Regions from separate parts of the Streptococcus constellatus subsp. constellatus genome, predicted to be linked through region 4. Evidence: predicted binding sites of a transcription regulator. Region 4 holds the regulator's gene; each other region holds the start of a gene.
What was found. The regulator Rex, encoded in region 4, represses fermentation and respiration genes when NADH is low (regulators of the CRP and FNR family bind a similar motif). The targets are predictions, from matches to a motif close to TTGTGAANTANTTCACAA.
Positions count from the first base shown of each region.

Region 1: a site for Rex is predicted at 2,605-2,622, ahead of SCSC_RS01760 (class II fructose-bisphosphate aldolase). Genes of this name have one in related genera too.
Region 2: a site for Rex is predicted at 1,899-1,916, ahead of SCSC_RS02070 (nitronate monooxygenase). Genes of this name have one in related genera too.
Region 3: a site for Rex is predicted at 1,534-1,551, ahead of SCSC_RS04860 (formate/nitrite transporter family protein). Genes of this name have one in related genera too.

Region 1 covers NZ_AP014647.1:340,753-344,503, reverse strand. The annotation lists gene SCSC_RS01775 (LiaF transmembrane domain-containing protein) at 132-794, opposite strand; gene SCSC_RS01770 (LytTR family DNA-binding domain-containing protein) at 800-1,246, opposite strand; tRNA gene SCSC_RS01765 (tRNA-Thr) at 1,455-1,527, opposite strand; gene SCSC_RS01760 (class II fructose-bisphosphate aldolase) at 1,678-2,559, opposite strand; tRNA gene SCSC_RS01755 (tRNA-Leu) at 2,743-2,828, opposite strand; gene SCSC_RS01750 (peptide ABC transporter substrate-binding protein) at 3,015-3,751, opposite strand, start outside.
Region 2 covers NZ_AP014647.1:405,373-409,123, reverse strand. The annotation lists gene SCSC_RS02085 (DUF1912 family protein) at 1-61, opposite strand, end outside; gene SCSC_RS02080 (DUF438 domain-containing protein) at 74-1,435, opposite strand; gene SCSC_RS02075 (DUF1858 domain-containing protein) at 1,435-1,668, opposite strand; gene SCSC_RS02070 (nitronate monooxygenase) at 2,003-2,935, shown strand.
Region 3 covers NZ_AP014647.1:983,220-986,970, forward strand. The annotation lists gene SCSC_RS04855 (ABC transporter ATP-binding protein) at 1-487, opposite strand, end outside; gene SCSC_RS04860 (formate/nitrite transporter family protein) at 701-1,498, opposite strand; gene SCSC_RS04865 (glucosaminidase domain-containing protein) at 1,674-2,381, opposite strand; gene yihA (ribosome biogenesis GTP-binding protein YihA/YsxC) at 2,706-3,293, opposite strand; gene clpX (ATP-dependent Clp protease ATP-binding subunit ClpX) at 3,306-3,751, opposite strand, start outside.
Region 4 covers NZ_AP014647.1:726,037-729,787, reverse strand. The annotation lists gene SCSC_RS03590 (ribose-phosphate diphosphokinase) at 1-218, shown strand, start outside; gene SCSC_RS03585 (cysteine desulfurase family protein) at 228-1,343, shown strand; gene SCSC_RS03580 (DUF1831 domain-containing protein) at 1,348-1,695, shown strand; gene SCSC_RS03575 (redox-sensing transcriptional repressor Rex) at 1,867-2,511, shown strand; gene SCSC_RS03570 (gamma-glutamyl-gamma-aminobutyrate hydrolase family protein) at 2,539-3,231, shown strand; gene radC (RadC family protein) at 3,228-3,751, opposite strand, start outside.

The sequences.
Region 1 (3,751 bases), 390 kb from region 4:
TACTTGTCCTCCTGATTAGTTTCACGGGCTTTATACCACATACCGTAAAATTTTATCACAATTTTTAAGATTTTGCAAGACTATTTTTCTTATATTTCAAAATTCAAGTAGATCAATGACTTTCTTAAATTTTAAATATAAATAATTCCTAAGCGACCAAAAGATACATCTCCTTTTACATAAAGAGTCTTATCTTTCTCATTGATATTACGGGGATTCGTCACTGTACCAAAAGCATTATCCACATCTAACTCTACACGCCAATTACTTGGTACATATAATGTAGCATTCCCAAAAGATACATCAATATCAAAAGTTGCAGAGTCTCCTTTAATGATAGCATTGTCAAAATAAACCGTAGCATTCCCAAAAGCACAATCTAGTGTTTCATAAGTAAAATCATCCGAATGGATATAGCGTGTACCACTTCCAAAATTGATGTCTCCATTTATGACACGACGAGCATTTTGACCATGATAAATACCCCAAATTCGTTTTGGTTTGAAAATCAATCCAATACCAATAGAAGCCAAAATCCCTGCTAGGAAAATCGTTCCAGATGAGATGGGCAAAAAATGATAGCTGCTATTTGCAACGATTAAGGAAATAATGGCTAAAATAATCCCGCCAGATAAATTTCCTCTCCAAAAATTTTCAATTGCAAAGTAAGCAAATCCAAGCACAACAAGCATTGGCCAAAAATTGAAATCAATAAGCGGAATACCAAAATTTCCTTGTAGCAGCACCCAGCCGGCTAATACCAAAAGCCCCACTCCAAACAATGTTTTTCTCATAATATTTACCTCATTTCACTTAATTTTTCTTTTAGGAATTGAAAATAATGCCTAGACACATGCACTTGCTTATGGGTATCATAAAAGCGAATACTGCTCGTTCCTGAAAAAGACTTTTCTAATGAATAAATTGCTTTAATATTCGTAATCGTTGATTTAGAAATACGACAGAAATACCGCGGCAAACATTCTTCTAGCTCATACAATTTCAGTTTGACTTCATAAGCATTATTTCGAGCATGCGCAAAAATTTTATTTCCATCCGTTTCAAAGAAGAGGATATCTGCTAAATCAACATAATATTCACTCGTATCTTTGTAAAAAAGTATAGATGGCTTGGCAACTTCTTCCAGAGAACGTTGAATGCGCTCTATCTGTTCATCAAAGCGAGGTGCCTTAATGACAATTTCTGCTTCTTCCAGATTCGAATCTAACTCTACTCGAATTTTCATAAACGCTCCCCTCGCTTTTCTTTATTTTATTATAACAATTGTCACATGAAATTCAAGCGATTTTCAGTAAGTGGTTCATTTGGATAGGTAAGTGGTCGTGAAATCTGAATAACTTACTTGTTTTTCATGAGCTGACCAGATTATAGCCCCTTTTTACGTACTGTATAAACAACAAAAAAGCCTTCAATTCAATGAAGACCTTCAATGATGCCGATTATAGGGCTTGAACCTACGACCTACGCGTTACGAGTGCGTTGCTCTACCAACTGAGCTAAATCGGCGAAATAAACGTATAAATCTATTCTAGCATGCAAATTTGATTTGTCAAGAGGAAAAGAAAAAATAATGAATCCTATACTACATCACAAACAACTCAAGTCAAAAGAAAATCCCGCCAAAGCGAGATTTTCTTTTTTATTTGGTAAGCTTAATTAAGCTTTACCTTCTGAACCGAATACGTCGATACGTTCTTCAACAGCTTCTGTAATTGCTTCGAAACCTGGTTTCAAGAATTTACGTGGGTCAAAGAGTTTCTTCTTATCGTATTCTGCTTCGTTTGCTTCGTATTCAGCAGCAAATTTACGAGTAGCTTTAGCAAAAGCAATTTGACATTCAGTATTTACGTTAACTTTTGCCACACCCAATTTGATAGCTGCTTGGATTTGGTCATCAGGAATACCTGAACCACCATGCAATACGATTGGGAAGCCAGGAACAGCTTCTGTCAATTTTTGCAAGTGATCAAGGTGAAGACCTTTCCAGTTAGCTGGATATGGTCCGTGAATGTTCCCAATACCTGCTGCAAGGAAGTCAATCCCAGTTTCAACCATTGCTTTTGCATCTTCGATTGGAGCCAATTCACCGTCACCGATGATACCGTCTTCTTCGCCACCGATTGTGCCAACTTCAGCTTCCACTGATACTCCATTTGCATGCGCAAATTCAACCACTTTACGAGCTTTTTCAAGGTTTTCTTCAACTGGAAGATGAGAACCATCAAACATAACTGAAGTATAACCAACTTTGATACATTCAAGTGCATCTTCATAATGACCATGGTCAAGGTGAATAGCAACTGGTACAGTAATTCCCATTGATTCTACAAGGCTTTCAATGAGGAGTTTACATACTTTATAACCACCCATATATTTAGCAGCACCCATAGAAGTTTGGATAAGAACTGGAGCTTTTTTAGCTTCTGCTGCACGCAAGATAGCTTGAGTCCACTCAAGGTTGTTTGTATTAAATCCACCAACTGCATAACCATTGTCACGAGCTGCTTGGACAAATTTTTCTGCTGAAACGATTGCCATTAGTATTAGGCCTCCTATTTATTTTTATGGGTTTCCCCACTTACATTGTTTATTTTATCACTTTTCAGGAAAAAATACCAGCATTTCCTAATCTTTTAAGCGTTTTCTCATATAAAACAATTTTCTCATTCTCATATTTCAAAATGGCAAAACAAAAAAACTGACCGAAGCCAGCCTATCTAATGCGGAGAGAGGGACTTGAACCCTCACGACCTAAAGCGGTCACAGGATCCTTAGTCCTGCGCGTCTGCCAATTCCGCCATCCCCGCGATTGAGTACTTTATTAGTATAACAAGATAGAACCACCTTGTCAAGAAATTTTTTTGAAAAAATGGAACTGTCAGTAAACAATCCGAAACATGCATTTTAAGCAGTATCGTTTTAAAACAGCTCTTTTCGTACAAAAAAGAAACTTCTATGAAACTTATCGTTCATAGAAATTTCTTGTACCCGTTTTATTTTACATGATTTTCATAATCATCTTGTGCTTTTTGATTAGACGCTTCTTTTTCTTTCAGCCATTTCTTTTTAGCACTTTCGTATTCTTTAGTCGTCACAATTTTATCTTGTAATTTAACATATTTAAAGTAGTTGCTTGAACCACCTTTAATCCCTACCAGAGAGTAAGAACGACTAAACGGAACAGTCTTTGTCACAGACGGAGTCCCTCCAAGAGAGAGATTAGGCATTGTCAAAGCACTATCAATCAACCACGCTTGTGCTTCAGCATATTTTTCATAACGTTTCGTCTCATTGGTTTCAGCATTTGCTTCCTCAAGCATTGTAGTATAGGTATCCAAACCAACAGCCTTTATCTTAGCATTCTCTTGACCTGGTTCTAAGCCAAAGTTCTGCAAACTACCACCATTTTTAGTATTCAAGGTATCTAGATAAGTGGATGGGTCTTGATAGTCTCCTGACCAACCACCATTGTACAAATCATAATCTTTTTGAGCGGCAGTATTGGCAAAATAACTGATATTGTTCAGTTCATCTGAGCTCATCTGCTGAATATCAATCACAACATTATCGGCTCCTAAGACAGACTCAACAGATTGTTTCATAGAACTTTCCCACTGAACACCGATTTTACTAGTTTGATCAGCTGGTACGTCTAAGTGAATGGGAAATTGAACACCTTTGGCCTGCAATTCTGCTTTTGCCTGAGCAAATTTAGCTTTTGCTTTTTCTG
Region 2 (3,751 bases), 320 kb from region 4:
TCTTAACTTGAGTTTCAACCCAAGCTTCAAAGTCCTTTAAAAATTCCTGTTCGTACGTCATTGTTCCTTCTTTCTAATCCAAACCACGATAAACATCACCATCTATCTCACGGAAAGGTTGAATATCCTGCACATATTCCAACACCCCCTGAAATTCTCCCGCTTCATCATGTACTGCGGCATAAGTCACATGGACAAATTTTCCCCGCGATTCCGACTTGAACCACATAACAAACTTGTCTCGCTTGCCTTCACGCAATTCCTTAAAAATAAAGCGAACTTTCTCCAAAAACTTAGGCGGGTGGCACAGCTCGACATTGCGCCCCACTTGACCCGGCGTCCGTTTGAAAATCATCTCATCAGCTGGCACACTGTCATTATAATACTGGAAAATATCTTCCTTATTGACAAAGGTAATCTCCATTGGCAAATGATTCAGGATCAGATTTGCTTGCTCCACTGACAAATAGCCATGTCCAAATGGCTGTTGGGTCTGCCGATCAAAGTTGTTTTCTACCTTTTTCTTTTTTGGCTCAAAAGAAATGGTGACCTGCCCATCAGGTGTGTCAATAACTTGCTGAAACTTGCCATCATTAGTTTGCTCTGAACGGGCTAGCGCCTCGCTCGTCACCTTAGTAGAATTGTCTGTTTCTTTCTCCGAGAATGAATGACGATGCGGAATCCACTTCTCTGCCGGCTGAATGATTGCATAACCATAAACATCACTTTCTTCCGCAATTTTCAACCAATCATCCTGTGTAAAAGATTCCAACAGAATCATGAGTAAAATTGATTCTTCCTTAAAAATCATGGCTTCAAACTCAGTTGCAAATAATCGAAACTTTTCTGCGACCTCTTCAATGTCTAAGGCAGGCAACTGCTCTGCCGCTGTTTTTACTTCTTTAAATAATTCACGGATTTGGTCGTCCACACCCCACATGACCTTAGGTGGTGAATCATGTCCATAGCTCTCCATGATTGGAAACATGAGTTCTTCTTTGCGCTTGTAGTGGCGCTCAAATTGTTCCACCAAGCTCAACTGTCGTTTCAAGCCCTTGCGAATTTCTTCCTGCATTTCCTCATCAGAATTTGCATAAGTATCCAGCAGTCTACCTACTCGCATCAGAGCTGCTCGCAAAGCCAAATTTTCCTGCTTGAAAATCTGCACAGGATGACCTGAATGATCCGTATCTGCAACTTCAACGTCTCTAACAGCTCCCTTAAACAGATTCGCATGGATATTGCAAAGAGACATCACATCCTCAAAGGTTACACCCGTGTCAGAATTCATCAGCTCATGTTCCATCAAGCTGATTTCAATAGCAGAAACACCGGTAAAATGTTTATTAAATTCTTCTTGAACTGCTTCTGCCTTTGCTCCATGGTGCAAATCAAGCAAAATATTCTTCAAAACCTCAATTCGTTCATCTACCATTAGTCTAGTCCTATCACTTCATAGCCATTTGCTTTTAAGGTCCTAACAATTTTCTCCATCGGTGTGCCTTCCAGCTTAGACCCCTGCTTCAGCGAAACTTTCCGCCCAACTGTATTACGCATGAGAGAATTTGCCAAAGGTTTAAACCCAAGCTCCACTAAAATTTCCAGCACCTCTGGATGTTTGTCAATCACCTCTGCAACAGGAATTGATACATCAATGATATTGTCCATTCCTCACCTCATCCTCATTTTTCTATCATTATAACATAAAAAAGTGTCGACTTCTCAGTAAAATGAAATCCAGCATTGTTCTCTTTAAGGGATTCCCAAATTCTGCTTTATAAATTGCTTTTCTTCATTGAAATAACCTATAACTATTTTTAATAGACTATAAATTATTGTTATAGGATATCTATTTTACTCTTTTTCACAATAAATGGAATTGATAAATCAGGTACTCAGAGTGAATTGTATCACAAACAAAAGAAATTTTAATAAATACTAGAGTTGAAAACGCTTTTCTACCCGTGATATAATAATAGAAAAAACAGATTAAGGAGATTTTATGTCTATTACAAATTTACTGAACATCAAATATCCAATTGTTCAAGGTGCTATGGCTCAAATTTCTCACTATCAGTTAGCTGCTGCTGTTTCAGAGGCAGGCGGTTTGGGAATTATCGCTTCAGGTGGCATGACTGGTGAACAACTGCGTAAAGAAATTCGTGAATTACGCAAGCTAACAGACAAGCCCTTTGCCGTTAATGTGATGCTAATGATGAAAAATATCGAAGAAATTGTCAGAGTCATCATTGAAGAGAAAGTCCCTGTTGTCACAACTGGTGCAGGTACTCCAAAATTCATTCTACCCTTTTTAAAAGAAGCCGGTATCAAAGTTATCCCAGTTATTGCAAGCGTGAAGCATGCTAAAAAAATGCAAGAATTAGGTGTTGATGCCGTTATCGCAGAAGGATCAGAAGCGGGCGGTCATATCGGAGAAACAAATACGATGGCTCTGTTGCCACAAATTGTTGACGCTGTTGACATTCCCGTGATTGGAGCAGGTGGAATTGCGGATGGGCGTGGACTGGCTGCTGCTTTTGTTTTAGGTGCACAAGGCGCACAACTTGGAACTGTATTCCTCGCCTCAGAAGAATGCCCCATTGCCGAAAGCTATAAAGAAGCTGTCATCCACGCCAATGACACAGCCACAGCTGTAACTGGGCGCATTACCGGTGCACCTGTTCGCTGTATTCGAAACGAAATGACCGATCACTACATAGAACTTGAAAACAAAGGGACCAATCGTGAAGAACTAGAAGAAATCACAATCGGTGCCCTCTCAAAAGCTGTCTATCAAGGAGATACCAAACATGGCTCCATGATGTGCGGTCAAATCGCTGGCATGATAAACGAAATCCGACCATGCAAAGACATCATTGAAACCATCGTAGCCAATGCCCAAAAAGTGCTGGAAAATACAGAGATTAGGCTGTAAATGTTTATGAAAATAATCCGCACCCCAAAAGTTAGAGAAAAATCTAAACTTTGAGGTGCGGTTTAAAATTTTACTATTTACCACAATAATTATCTGAATTTATTATGGGAACTATATAGCACTTTACCCTAATCACAATATATAGTATCTTAAAATAAGATTTTTATAAATTTGACAACTATACTTTGTAGTTGTGTAAACAGGTATATAATTCCCTTTATTATAATATTTCCATTTTTTAAAATGCAACACTAGCAATATTTTCTTTATTGAAGAAATTAGAATTCACAATACTAGTAAATGCAAGAGAAGATATATTAAATACTGAAGAAATCCTAGGATATCTTATTGACTCTCGGAATTTGTGCAAAATTTATGAAAATATGCTCATGTATATTCAAATAGAGAATTGTCTAAAAGATTTTAAGATGAATAATGTTTAATAAATTGATTGACAACTTGTCTTTTTATTATAAGTTAATACTTCCACATTTTAAGGCAACCTTTGATTTTATTTCTCCCAATTTATAGACATATTTTGCAAACTAAACAGCAAAAATCACAAAATTTAATTCAAATACATCCATTTAAAAACACGAATAAAATAAAACGAGCATTTTCACTAAGAATTTGCTCGTTCGCTATATTCAGGATAGGACTTTTCTCCATCTATTTTTATTTCCATAATGTCCCTAATGTTGTAATAGACGCTTCTTTGTCAGATAGACAATTTGGAAATCTTTGGGCTTCATTTCTGATTCATTGTCATTTTCCCACTCTATTAAAACTAATTTTTTTCTCAAGACATCATCTTTA
Region 3 (3,751 bases), 260 kb from region 4:
CCATCAGCAAAAACCACAGCGTAATACTTGGGCTGATCAAAAATGCCATGATGATCGAGCCAAAAACAATAATCGGCGCACGTAAAAACAGACGAAGAAATTGATTAATACCAGTCTGAATTTGATAAGTATCACTTGTCAAACGAGTAACCAAACTAGATGCTGTCAGGTTATCTCGCTGAGCTTTTGGCAAACGCATGATTTTTTGATATAAATCTTTGGTCAATTGACGTGTAAATCCTACCGCTGCTCTTGAGGAATAATATTGGGCAATAATTGCCACCCCAGCACCAAACGATGCTAGGACAACCAATAAAAAGACCATGATATAAAGATGTGTACTATCTTTTTCAGGGATTATTTGGTCAACAATTGTCGCAATCAAAATTGGCACCAGTAATTCAAAACTGGCTTCTAACAATTTAAAAAGCGGTCCTAACAGGGATTCCCTCACATAACCTTTAAAATATTTCAATAAATCTTTCATGAAATCTCTTTTCTCATCTAAAACTAGTTCTATTTTATCATAATCTACCTTGCTCTGCGATTTGTTGGCGGATACAGTCAAATTGCATGCCTTTTATTATGGCAACAGATTTTAATTCTTTCTTTTTTTGAAGCAAATAAAAAGAAGAGAAACGTTTCCATCCTCTTCTTCTACTTTTTTGAACACATTTTTATATGCACGAACGGTCTATTTTCAATCTACATAAGTAGTTTCGTCTTTATTTAAAAAAGCATAGGACAAACCAATCAAAAGCCCTCCACCAATCCAATTAGCTAAAAAAGTAACGCTAAAATGCCTTAAAATATTTAAAAGATTAAAAACCTCTATTTGCCCAGCAATTTTATTAAAAGCTACTAAAGAAAATGATGCAAAATTAGCTGCCAAGTGCTCATTGGTTAAAAAAACAAACATATAAATGGCAGAAATCACAATCAGAATTTTTGCAGTTGAATTTTTCAACAACAAATAAGATAGAATTGCAATATTAACAAAAATATTGGCAACAATCCCTTCAAAAATGACGAGCTGATTAGGACGAGACAATTTATGCTCTGCTATCCCAGCTAGAAAACTCTTTGATGTGAGATGAGTAAATTCACTAGTTTGATTAAAGATAAAACCAATAAAAAGAGCGCCTGCTAAATTAAAAAATGTACAATATAGTAAAATGAGCAAAGCTTTTTTCCAATTTATCTTCTTCAAAAAGGTTCCCGCCGTTAAATACATCATATTTGAAGTAGTTAATTCAGCATTTAAAAAGAGAATGTAAACTAATCCCCAAGCAAAAATAAACGGAAAAACAAAACGTCCAGTCCCAGAAGCAAATCCATTCATTAGGTCTGCTACAATAACTCCCGCCGCTGTACTCAATGTTAAAAATGCCCCTGCAAACATCGAACGAATTGCATACTTCGCTTTGCTCCTGTTAAATAATTCTTCCTTTTTGTGACACGCATATTCAATTTTTGAAATAAATAACGATTCTGACATTCTCATCTCCCCTTGTTTTTTGTCATAAAAACGATGTGTTCATTATATCACAAACTTTTAGTTATGGGAAACGTTTTCTTTATAGATCCATAAAAATAGACGAATAAACTAATTTCATCACCGAACAAAAAAGATTAGGATAAAAATCCCAATCTCTCTCATCTAATTACAAATATTATCGACGACGATTCGCCCAAGCAACATCCAAATTTAACACTTCCTGTGTTGTATATTGTTGACGATAAGGATTGTAGACCTTGTTAGATGCTGTAGCGCTAGTTGTTTGCGTACCTGGTACATCGTATTGTGTCAAATTATACTGTTGAATCAAATTATTTAGCTTGACGTTATAGCTTGTATCCGTCGCATAAATCCCTGTCAAAGCTGCTGTCGCATTCATATAACTGGTCGTATTACTCTTCCAAGCATAGGTATAGCGACTATGCTTTAAAATTGCTACATAGTCTTGCAAAGATTCAAAATAACTCGGATACGATCTAAACTCTGCATTGATCTTATAAGTATTTCCTTTCCCATCATCTTCTAGCGTAGGCATTGTAGCAGATTGACCAGCGTATTGACCTTTAATTCCAAATAAATTGTGATGAGGGGCAGCTGATAAAGCAGAACGTCCAGAATTGCTTTCCAAAATGGCCTGTGCAATCATAACGGAAGCATATAAATCGTTTGCTTGACCCAATTGACGAGCAGTTTCACCAATTTGTGAAATAAACACTTCTGTTTGGGTCAAGGGACGTTGGTAAGCCTCATCATTGGCACTAGCTGGGCGAATTTGCTTGGATAAAACTGCACTAACTAATAAAGTAACAGCCACCAAAACCAGAACTGTTAAAACTCTTTTTTTCAATTTTTTCTTTCTCATAGTTCATTTCTCCAGTATAATATATGTTTGATTATAACATAAAATCCTCGTTACTTAGTTACAATTTGGTGACAGATTCATTATAAAGGCGATAGAACAGAACTAAAAATTTTTACTTTTTCGTTCGTAGTTCCAGTTCCGCGAAAATGATTAGAAACTTTTTGAAGTCTAAAAGACAAACAAAGTTGAGACTTGCTTCGCAAGTCCTATCTGCAACCTCAAAGCAGTGCGTTGAGCAATCAGCTACCGTATCACGTGTCAAAAGATATTTCTAACGAAAAAGCAAGACCGGGATTTTTTGTCCCAGCCTCTTTTCTTTCATTCCTAAATTTTTTCCAAAATCGCATCCCAAGCCGCATCTAAACCATCTTTGTTTACAGATGAAAAAATAAGAAAATCATCATTTTTATCAAAATCTAACCTTTTTTTAATGACCGATTCATGCTTGTTCCATCTACTGCGTGGAATTTTGTCTGCTTTTGTAGCTACAACGATGACGGGTATCTCATAGTATTTTAGAAATTCATACATTTGCACATCATCTGCACTTGGCTCATGCCGAAAATCCACTAAACTTACAACTGCTCTGAGATTTTCCCTAGTCGTCAGATACTCCTCAATCATTCTACCCCACTTAGCTCGCTCTGTCTTAGAAACCTTGGAATAGCCATAGCCTGGGACATCCACAAATCGAAGTTGATTGTCAATGTTGAAGAAATTCAGCAGCTGCGTTTTCCCTGGCTTACCAGAAGTTCGCGCTAAGTTTTTTCGATTTAATAATGTATTGATAAAAGAAGATTTTCCAACATTGGATCGCCCAGCAAGAGCAATTTCAGGAATCTCATCCTGAGGATAATGAGATTTGTTGGCTGCACTCAACAAAATTTCCGCATTGTGCGTATTAATTTCCATACAACACCTCGCTTAAGCTGTTTCTAAAATCGGTTTATCTGTTCCATCAACTGCTTCCTTGGTAATCCGCACTAACTTCACATTTTCTTGACTTGGTACTTCAAACATGACATCCATCATGGTTTCTTCGATAATCGAGCGCAAGCCACGAGCGCCTGTCTTGCGTTCAATAGCTTTGTTAGCAATCTCTTGGAGAGCATCATCATCAAACTCTAATGTAACATCGTCATAAGAAAGAAGCGTTTGATATTGTTTCACTAAAGCATTCTTAGGCTCACGGAGAATTCGCACCAAATCATCAACAGTCAAAGGCTCAAGCGCTGCAAACACAGGCAAACGACCAATCAATTCAGGAATAAGCCCAAATTTTTGAATATCTTCGGAAATAATTTCTTGCATATAAGAACTATTTTCATCAATAGCTTTGTTATTTTGACCAAAACCAATGATCTTTTCAC
Region 4 (3,751 bases):
CAGTTTCTAGTCATGGTTTATTTGTCGAAGGAGCTGCTGAAAAGTTAGATAACTCTCCTATCAAAGAAATCCTGGTTACTGACTCAGTTGCAACGAAAGAAAAAACTCCGAAAAATGTTCAATACATCACTGCAAGTGGGCTAATCGGAGATGCAATCGTTCGTATCCATAAAAGAAAACCAGTCAGTCCACTGTTTGCTTACAATAAAAAGAAATAAGGAGAAATCTTGATTTATTTCGATAATGCAGCAACAACTCCTATGTCAAAGACTGCTATGACTGCTATGACACAGGTTATGGAAAATACCTTTGGCAATCCATCTAGCATTCATAGCCACGGCAGAGCTGCTAGTAAAATTCTTCGCAAAGCCCGACAAGAACTTGCTGACCTACTTCATACTAAAAGTCAACATATCATCTTTACATCAGGTGGGACAGAAAGTAACAATACAGCCATAAAAGGGTATGCCTTAGCCCATCAAGACCAGGGAAAGCACATTATCACCACTGCTATCGAACATCATTCTGTGCTTGCAACTATTGAATATCTGGTAGATAAGTTTGGCTTTGAAGCGACTTATATCCAACCCCAAAATGGAGAAATCACAGCTCAGCAGATAAAAGAAGCTCTTAGAGAGGATACTATACTTGTCTCCACTATGTATGCCAACAATGAAACTGGCTACCTGCTTCCAATCAAAGAAATTGCTGAAGTTTTGAAACATCATCCCGCTGCTTATCATGTGGATGCAGTACAAATTATGGGCAAATTACCTGTGTATCCCGAAGAACTAGGAATTGATTTTATGAGTGCATCAGCTCATAAATTTCATGGTCCTAAAGGCATTGGTTTCTTGTATGCCAATCAGATGAAATTTGATAAATTTTTACATGGCGGAGATCAAGAAGATAAAAGACGTGCAGGTACTGAAAATTTAGCAGCTATCGCTGGAATGATTGCAGCTTTAAAAGAAAATCTTAAGGGCTATCCAAAAAATATAAGTCATGTGGAAAGCTTAAAAAAACAGCTTCTCGCTGAACTGGACGGAATAGACTACTATGTCAATCATGATTCTCATACACTTCCCTATGTAATAAATCTTGGCTTTCCTAAACAGGCTAATGACTTATTACTAATGCGTTTAGACTTGGCAGGAATTTCTATTTCAACCGGATCTGCTTGTACAGCAGGTACAGTTGAACCAAGTCACGTTCTTGAAGCTTTTTATGGTAGTGATTCAGAGCGATTAAAGGAATCTATCCGCATTAGCTTTTCAGAACAAAATACTTCAGAAGAAGTTCACCAATTTACCACAATATTAAAAGAAATTTTAGGAGGATAAATAGATGGCTTTTCAGACCACTATTCACTTAAAAGATTGCCCATACAGCTACTCTCTTGGAGAAAACGTTAAAAAATTTACTTTGCGTGATAACACTTTTTCTGAAACAAAAGTTGGAAATTATGAATTAACACGTTTATTAGAAAGTGTTCCAAATAGTGGTGATGGTTTTTTGTTAAAAATCATTATCAACAAAGAGCTTTCAGGTGTGAAAATCAATATTACAGACAAATCTGGTCTTCGCTTGGTTAACATTTTCAAATCAGAAACCAATCAGATCATTCAAGAAAAATTTTATTTTCTAATGGATAGTTTGGTTGAACGTGGTATTTTCACCAAACAAGAACATTAAGTAAATAGCTATCTTTTTACAGTTCATTTTAGAACTGTAAAAAGATAAAAAATAGAGTAGGGTGACAAATCGAAAGTTTTGGTTTTTCTCCTACTCCTTTTCTATTTCCATCAAATAAGTTGATTTTTTCACAAACTTTCTATAAAATAGTCTTTGAAAGGATGTGATTTTGTGAAATCTGAAAGAAATACAACCATTCCACGCGCAACTGCTAAAAGGCTCTCGCTTTATTATCGGATTTTTAAACGATTTAATTCTGAAAAAATTGAAAAAGCCAATTCAAAACAAATCGCAGATGCTATCGGGATTGATTCTGCAACTGTTCGTCGTGATTTTTCTTACTTTGGTGAATTAGGTCGTCGTGGGTATGGTTATGATGTAAAAAAACTCATGAATTTTTTTGCTGATTTACTTCATGATCATTCTATTACCAATGTGATGTTAGTCGGTATCGGTAATATGGGACACGCATTACTCCACTACCGCTTCCATGAACGTAATAAAATGAAGATTGTTATGGCATTTGACACCGATGATCATCCTGAAGTTGGAACGATTACAAATGACGGGATTCCTATTTATGGCATTTCACAAGTAAATGATAAACTAAAAAATGTAGATGTAAAGACCGCTATTTTGACGGTTCCAAGTACAAGAGCTCAAGAAGTGGCAACTATCCTTGTAGAAGCTGGCGTAAAAGGTATTCTCAGTTTCTCACCCGTTCACTTAACCGTTCCAAAAGATGTTGTTGTTCAATATGTTGACTTGACAAGTGAGCTGCAAACACTCCTCTACTTTATGAAAAAAGGGTATTAAATAATTAGAAAGAGCAGATATTTATTTATGAAGAAACCCATTATCGGAATTACTGGAAATGAAAGACCCAACCCTGAAGACGAATTTGCCATCATGAGCTATGCTGCTAAAGGATTTGTGGAAGGCGTAAAAGAAGTTGGTGGAATTCCTGTCATATTGCCAATTGGAGATGCAGACATAGCTCAGCATTACATCAAGATGATTGATAAACTTATCCTAACAGGTGGACAAAATGTATCACCACAATTCTATGGTGAAGAAAAAATGATTGATAGTGATGATTATCATTTGGATCGTGATGTGTTTGAATTATCCTTAATCCATGAAGCGATCCAACGGCAAAAACCAATTTTTACTGTTTGCCGCGGTACACAATTGTTTAATGTCGCAATGGGCGGAACTCTTTATCAAGATATTGAACATCATTGGCAAGACAGTTCTGCAGAGTATACTACTCAAAAATTAGTTACCAAACCTGGTTCTGTTTTGGAAAAGATTTATGGTGAAGTATCTCATATAAATTCTTTCCATCATCAAAGTATTAAAGATTTAGCAGAAAATGTCGAAGTCATCGCCCATGATCCAAAAGATAATACCATTGAAGCCATTACTACAACTGATGAAATCGCTTATCTGGGAGTTCAATGGCATCCAGAATTCTTATTTGAAACACGTCCTAAAGATCGGTTACTCTTTGACTATGTTGTCAATAAACTCTAAATCAATTCCGTTTCTTCTCGATAGCTATAATAATCTTTCTCAGCGACGATGAGATGATCCAGTAAGATGAAGCCCATTAGCTCACACGCTTCTTTTACATGTTTGGTCACTTCATCGTCGTTTCTGCTTGGTAATACAGCTCCTGACGGATGATTGTGCACCAAAATAACGGATGTCGCCATATGCCTCACGGCATAATGCAGAATTTCTCGCGGCTCCGCAATGCTACGTGACACACTGCCGATAAAAATAGTCTGTTGATGAATGATTTTATTTTGAGTGTCTAGATATAAAGCAACAAGATGTTCCTGTTTTTTATGCCCCAATTCCTGTTGCATTTTTTTCGCTAACTTTTGACTACTTAAAATTTGCTCTTGCATAATCAATTCTGCTTTACTAATTCGCTGTCCCAACTCAATCATGGCTTGCAATTCAATAGCTTTGATACGTCCAATTCCAGAAATTGATTGTAATTCTTGTAGTGTCATATTACGCAAATCATTTAAACTAGAAATTGTTG